2 regions of the Streptomyces sp. NPDC007917 genome follow, and region 1 is predicted to be linked to the other one. Evidence: riboswitches for the same ligand, from Rfam matches in the RefSeq annotation. Region 1 holds a riboswitch; the other holds the start of a gene.

Region 1 (3,199 bases):
CGGGCGGCGCGGGCGAGCCCCAGGTTGACGATGTCGGTGCGGCGCAGATTGATCTCGGCGGGGCTGCCCGCGCCCTCGCAGATCACCGCGTCATGGGTGCGCCGCAGCTCGGCCAGGCATTCGGTGACGGTTCCCAGCAGCGCCTCCTGGCGCCCTGCGTGGTAGCCACGCGCGCTCAGCTCGCCCACCGGCTTGCCCAGCAGCACCACCTGGCTGCTGCGGTCGCTGCCGGGTTTGAGCAGGACGGGGTTCATCAGCGCGCTCGGCTCGACGCGGGCGGCGGCGGCCTGCATGGCCTGGGCGCGGCCGATCTCCGCCCCGTCCCGGGTGACGAAGGAGTTGAGCGACATGTTCTGCGCCTTGAAGGGCGCGACTTTGACGCCCTTACGGCTGAGCCACCGGCAGATCCCGGCGGTGACGACGCTCTTGCCCGCGTCCGAGGTCGTGCCCGCGACGAGCAGCCCGCCGCCCGGCGTGCTCCCGGAGCCTGTGCCATCTGTCCCGCTCATCCTCAGTCCCTCCCCGCGGCCGGGGGCCGCGCCGTCGCCGGGCCGTACGCGGCGCCCGCGGCCCCGGGAGCCCGCAAGGACCGTGCCCCGCGGGCGAGCGCGCCATGTGGGGCGCGGCCGGGGCGTACGGGCGCGCCGGGCCGCGCGGCCGGGAAGGGCCCCGTACGCGCCGGCCGCAGCGCGCCCGCGGCCAGCCGGGCCGCGAGGGACACGCCGAGCGCCAGGGCGCCGACGCGCCGCGACAGCCGTACGGCCCGCTCGATGTCGGCCGCCTCGACCGGCCGCCCTCCGGGGTTGAGCACCGGCCGGTGCTCGACGCGGCCGCCGTAGGCGAGGGTGCCGCCCAGCCGTACGCCGAGCGCGCCCGCGAACGCGGCCTCCACGGGGCCCGCGTTGGGGCTGGGGTGGCGGTGGCCGTCGCGCCGCCAGGCGCGCCACGCGCCGCGCGGATCGGGCCCGGCGAGGGCGGCCAGCGCCGCGGTGAGCCGCGCGCCGGGCCAGCCGGCGAGGTCGTCAAGACGGGCCGAGGCCCAGCCGAAACGCCGGTAGCGCGGCGACTTGTGGCCCACCATGGCGTCCAGAGTGTTGACGGCCCGGAAGCCGACCAGGCCCGGCACCCCGCCGACGGCCCCCCACACCAGCGCGCCCACCACGGCGTCCGAGGTGTTCTCGGCGACCGACTCGACGACCGCGCGCGCGATCTGAGTCTCGTCCAGCGCCTGCGGATCGCGCCCGCACAGATGCGGCAGCCGCCGCCGGGCGGCGTCGAGATCCCCGGCGGCCAGCGCACGGCCGACGGCCCGCGCCTCCCGGCCCAGCGTCGTCCCGCCGAGCACGGCCCAGGTGGCGGCGGCGGTCAGCATGGTCCGCGCGGTGGGGGAGGGGAGCCCGGGGGCGGAGGATTCCGCGGCGGCGCTCCCCAAGACGGGACGCCCCGAGCGTTTCAGAACAGGGCTGCCCAGAGCGAGGCGTTCCAAGGGGGTCGGCATGGGTCGTCCCAAGGCCCGTACGGCGCGCATCGACAGCGCGGCGCCCGCCGCCGCGCCGCCCGCGCACAGCGCGGTGTGGAGAGCCCCGGAGCCGCGGTGGTCGCGCCACAGCAGCCGCTCGACGGCCAGGGCGGCGCGCCCGAACGCCGCGACGGGGTGGCCGCGACGCGGATCGCCCAGGGCGAGATCGCCGAGAAAGCCGAGGGCGGCGCCGCACGCGTAGGAGGCGTGATCGGCACGCATCGTCAGTCCGCCGTCTTGCCCCGGGGCGTCGGGACGTGGCGGAGGGGCCGCGGGCGGGTCGGCGGTACGGCGGTGCCGGGCATGGCGGTATGTCCTCACTCAGGGTCCGCGCCCTGGTTCGACGTGACCGGCGGTGAGAGTCTCCTGGCTCCCGGATCCGCGTCTCTCCCGGTCTTCCAGCCTCCGTGTGGATGGCCGTGACCCGTACAGGCGATGGGAGAGCGCTCCCCGGTGACAGTGGCGGGACCGCGCCGGATTCTCACCGGCTTCCTCTCCTGCCGCCGTTTGGCTCGGGAAGTCCACCATGGGCCGCGAATGGCCGTCAACTCGCGAATGCCCCACCCTGCGTGAGTGTGCCGAGGAGCACATGCCACGGCCGCCGGACCGGAACGCGCGGGTAGGCGCGGACCGGCCCGGCGGCCGTGAGTGGGCCGAGCGGAGTCAGGCCACGATCAGATTGATGCCGTACACCACGGCCGCCGCGCACAGCGCGAAGCAGAGGTACGCGCCGGCGCGCGCGGGGCCGAGGGCGGCGCCCGCCGGGGCCGAGGCGGTGGAGGCGGCGTTCGGGCCCGCCTCCGCCTGCTGCGGCTTACGAGAGGTGCCGAGGATGCCGAGGGTGAAGACGCCCACGAAGCCGACGGTCACCGCGAGGCTGATGCCGAAGACCTGGCCGAGGGCCGCCCAGTCGATGCTCATCGCGTTACTTCCTTAGCTGGTGCTGCCGGTGGCCGCGGACGCGCCGGCCGGGGTGGCGGAGGAGGAGGTGGCGGAGGAGGCGGCGGCAGCGGCAGGGGTGGGCGGCGGGGCCACGGCCTGGAGGGCGGCCGTGACGACGCCCACCGGCTCGGCCGGCAGCGCCGCGCCCTCGTCGATGTCGTTGACGTTGGTGTGGTCGACGGGCTTGCGGCGCGAGGCCGCCCAGATCCCGGCGCAGGCGGCGACCGCGAGCACGGCGACCGCCGTGACGCCCCAGTCGCCCTGGTCCGCCAGCAGCGCCGCGCCGCCCGCGACGAGGCCCGCGGCGGGCAGGGTGAGCACCCAGGCGAGGACCATGCGGCCCGCGGTGGACCACCGCACCACACCGCCCCTGCGGCCGACCCCCGCGCCCATCACGGCGCCCGAGCAGACCTGGGTGGTGGAGAGCGCGAAGCCGATGTGGGACGAGGCGAGGATGACGGTCGCGGCACCGGTCTGGGCGGCGAAGCCCTGCGGCGGCTGGATGTCGGTGATGCCCTTGCCCATGGTGCGGATGATGCGCCAGCCGCCCAGGTACGTACCGAGGGCGATGGCCAGGCCCGCGGAGACGATGACCCACAGCGGCGGGTCGGAGTCGGGCGCGATCACGCCGCCGGTGATCAGCGCGAGGGTGATGACCCCCATGGTCTTCTGGGCGTCGTTGGTGCCGTGGGCGAGGGAGACCAGCGCGGCCGAGGCGATCTGCCCGGCGCGGTAGCC
Region 2 (3,199 bases), on a different contig from region 1:
GCGTCCTTGAAGGTCATCCAGCCGTTGCCGGTCTGCGCGAGGGTCCGCATCATCCGGGCGTACAGCTGGCGCGCCGGGACGGTCTTGACGGCGAGACCCTCCGCCTCGGCCTTCTTGTACGCGGCGTCGAACTCCTCGCCCCACAGGTCGACCAGCGCGGGCGCGTCGACCGGCGAGAACAGCGACCAGTCGGCGTCGGCCTCGACCCGGCGCATGAACTCGTCCGGGATCCAGTGCGCGATGTTGAGGTTGTGGGTGCGGCGGGCCTCTTCGCCCGTGTTGTCCCGCAGCTCCAGGAACTCCTCGATGTCCGCGTGCCAGGTCTCCAGGTACACACACGCCGCGCCCTTGCGCCGGCCGCCCTGGTTGACGGCGGCGACGGAGGCGTCGAGCGTGCGCAGGAACGGCACGATGCCGTTGGAGTGCCCGTTGGTGCCGCGGATCAGCGAACCGCGGGCGCGGATGCGCGAGTACGACAGCCCGATGCCGCCCGCGTGCTTGGAGAGCCGCGCGACCTGGTGGTAGCGGTTGTAGATCGAGTCCAGCTCGTCCAGCGGCGAGTCCAGCAGATAGCAGGACGACATCTGCGGGTGCCGGGTGCCGGAGTTGAACAGGGTGGGGGAGCTGGGCAGGTAGGACAGCGTGCTGGTGAGCCGGTAGAGCTCGGCGACGTCGTCCAGCGCCCGCTGCGAGTGGTCCTCGGCCAGCCCGCAGGCCACCCGCAGCAGGAAGTGCTGCGGCGTCTCGATCACCTGGCGGGTGATCGGGTGGCGGAGCAGATAGCGGCTGTGCAGCGTGCGCAGCCCGAAGTAGCCGAAGCGGTCGTCGGCGCCGTCGGCCAGCGCCCGCTCGACCAGCGCGTCGAGGCGGGCGGCGTGGGTGGTCACGAACTCGGCCGTGCCGTCCGCGATCAGGCCCTCGCGGTGCCCCACGGCCACCGAGGCCGAGAAGGAGACCGCGCCCTGCCCGGCCGCCTCCTCGGCGATGGCGAGGGTCAGCAGCCGCGCGGCGAGCTTCGAGTACTCGGGCTCCTCGGCGATCAGCCCGGCCGCCGCCTCGGTCGCGAGGGTGCGCAACTCCGCCTCGTCCGAGCCGGGATGGCGGCCGCGCAGGGCGGCGGCCGCGACCTTGCCGGGGTCGGTGGCGGGCAGGTCGGCGGTGAGCTCCGTCAGGGTCCGCAGCAGGGCGGTACCGGGCGCGTCGTCCGCTGCCTGAGTAGCCGCTGCCTCTGAAACCGGATCGGCTGGCGCGATGGTCACTGAAGTGCTCTCCCTCGCTCGGCTTGGGGCCTCACGGGGTGGTGGGCGATGGGCGCGTACGGGCATGCCGGGCCCCACGAGTTGGGTCGGCACACCGCGCAGCGTCCACCGGCCCAACCCGCGAGGCCCGGACGTATGAGACGGCCGTCGGCAGGTCCTCGGACTCGCGGGTACGCAAAAGCGTACGCGTAACACCGTTGCGGGACAGTTCCGGATTCCCACCGGATTCCCCTGCGGCGACAGCGAGCATGAGCATACATCTTGTGGTGGCGGGCGCACGCACCCCCACATGTTGTGTCGCGAGGTGGAGTGTTTCGTACAAATGTGCTAGTCAGTGCCGGACTTGGCGCGGTCTCGGCGTGCGCTTGGCACGGGCCCGCGGCGGGCCTGGCACGGGCCCGCGGCGGGCCTGGGGCAGGCCTGGCGCGGGCCCTGGGGCGGGTCCGGCACGGGTCCGTCAGGGCCCTGACGCGGCCCCGGCGCGGGCGGTCGGGCACGAGCCTGGCACGGGCCCGGTACGGGTCCGGCGCGGGCCCGCGATCGGATCCGCGATCGGGTCCGGCGCGGCGCCGGGCCGCCGTCAGGCGGGCGTCGTTGCCCGCCACTCCGCGAGGGTACGGGCCAGCCTGGCCCGGTAGTCCGCGTAGCCGCGCTCGTATGCCTCGGCGCGGTCCGCGTCCGGTACGACAGTACGCGAATCGGCTCGCCATTGTGCCGCGTCCACCGGGTCACCGAGCGCACGCCAGGCGACCGCGACCGCGCCGCGCGCCCCCACCTCGGGCTCGTCGGGGATGCGCACCGGCCGCCCGAGGACGTCCGCGAACAGCTGGGTCCAGGCGGCGGACCGGGTGCCGCCCCCGCACGCCGCGAGGCTCGCGGTCAGCCCCGCGGCCTCCAGGCAGTGGCGGGCGGCGTACGCCACTGCCTCGCAGACGGCCCGTACGGCGTCCGCGCGGCTCGTCGCGAGGGTCAGCCCGTCCAGCCGGCCCCGCGCGGCGGGCTCCACGAACGGGGCGCGCTCGCCCGCGTCGGACAGGAAGGGCAGCGCGGTCACCCCGCGCGCCCCCGGCGGGCTCTCGGCGAGCAGCGCGTCCAGGTCGGCGGTGGTGGCCCCGGTGAACTCCAGGACCCACTCCAGGGCCGCCGTGCCCACCATGGCGGGCATACCGCGCAGCCAGCGGTCCCGGTCGGGTACGCACAGCCACATGCCCGCCGGGTCGGCGGCCGGGTCGATCCGCGCGCTGTCGGTGAGGACCTGGCTGGCCAGCGTCGTGCCGACGATCAGCAGGCCGTCGCCCACCTCCTCGACCCCGCTGCCGATCGCGCAGGCCGGCAGGTCGTACGGGCCCGCGGTGACGGGCAGTCCGGCCGGCAGCCCGAGCAGCTTCGCGCCCGCCCCGTCCAGCCGCCGTACGGTGTCGGGCGCGGCGGGCGGCGGCAACAGCCGGGCATGTTCGGCGATTCCGCACGCTTCCAGGGCCTTGGGGACATACTCGCGCGTGGTCACGTCCAGGAAGGGCATGGACGCGTCCGAGGCGTCCACGCCGATGACGCCGGTGAGCCGCTGCGCCACCGCGTCCACGCAGTAGCCCGCGACCTCCGCGCGCGCCAGCGCCTCCGGCTCGTGGTCGGCCAGCCAGCGCAGCAGCGGCGCGTGGCAGCCGGGGAACACCCCGGAGCCGGTGAGCCGGTAGAGCTCGCGGATGGTGCCGTCCTCGCCCCAGCGGGCCACGGTGTCGTTCGCCCGGCCGTCCATCCACGAGATCGGCGGGCGCACCGCCCGGCCCGCCGCGTCGCGCAGCCACAGCCCGTCGCCCTGCCCGGTGAGCGCGAGCGCGACCGGGGCCGCAAGGCCCTGGGCGGCCAAGGCGGCGGTCACCTCGCGGACCACCTCGGCGACCGTGCGCAGCACGTCCTCCAGGTCCTGCTCGACCCGCCCG

What was found. Region 1 has a riboswitch for cobalamin ahead of ACFZDL_RS37080 (cobalamin biosynthesis protein). Riboswitches for the same ligand answer to the same signal wherever they lie in the genome.
Region 2: linked by a shared signal. The riboswitch ahead of ACFZDL_RS25520 (ribonucleoside-diphosphate reductase subunit alpha) and the one ahead of ACFZDL_RS37080 (cobalamin biosynthesis protein) in region 1 are both predicted to bind cobalamin.

The regions. Positions count from the first base shown of each region.
Region 1 covers NZ_JBIBKK010000027.1:55,234-58,432, reverse strand. The annotation lists gene ACFZDL_RS37085 (cobyric acid synthase) at 1-509, opposite strand, end outside; gene ACFZDL_RS37080 (cobalamin biosynthesis protein) at 512-1,741, opposite strand; cobalamin riboswitch at 1,879-2,015, opposite strand; gene ACFZDL_RS37075 (hypothetical protein) at 2,183-2,440, opposite strand; gene ACFZDL_RS37070 (inorganic phosphate transporter) at 2,453-3,199, opposite strand, start outside.
Region 2 covers NZ_JBIBKK010000013.1:57,042-60,240, forward strand. The annotation lists gene ACFZDL_RS25520 (ribonucleoside-diphosphate reductase subunit alpha) at 1-1,259, opposite strand, end outside; cobalamin riboswitch at 1,391-1,522, opposite strand; gene ACFZDL_RS25525 (FGGY-family carbohydrate kinase) at 1,840-3,199, opposite strand, start outside.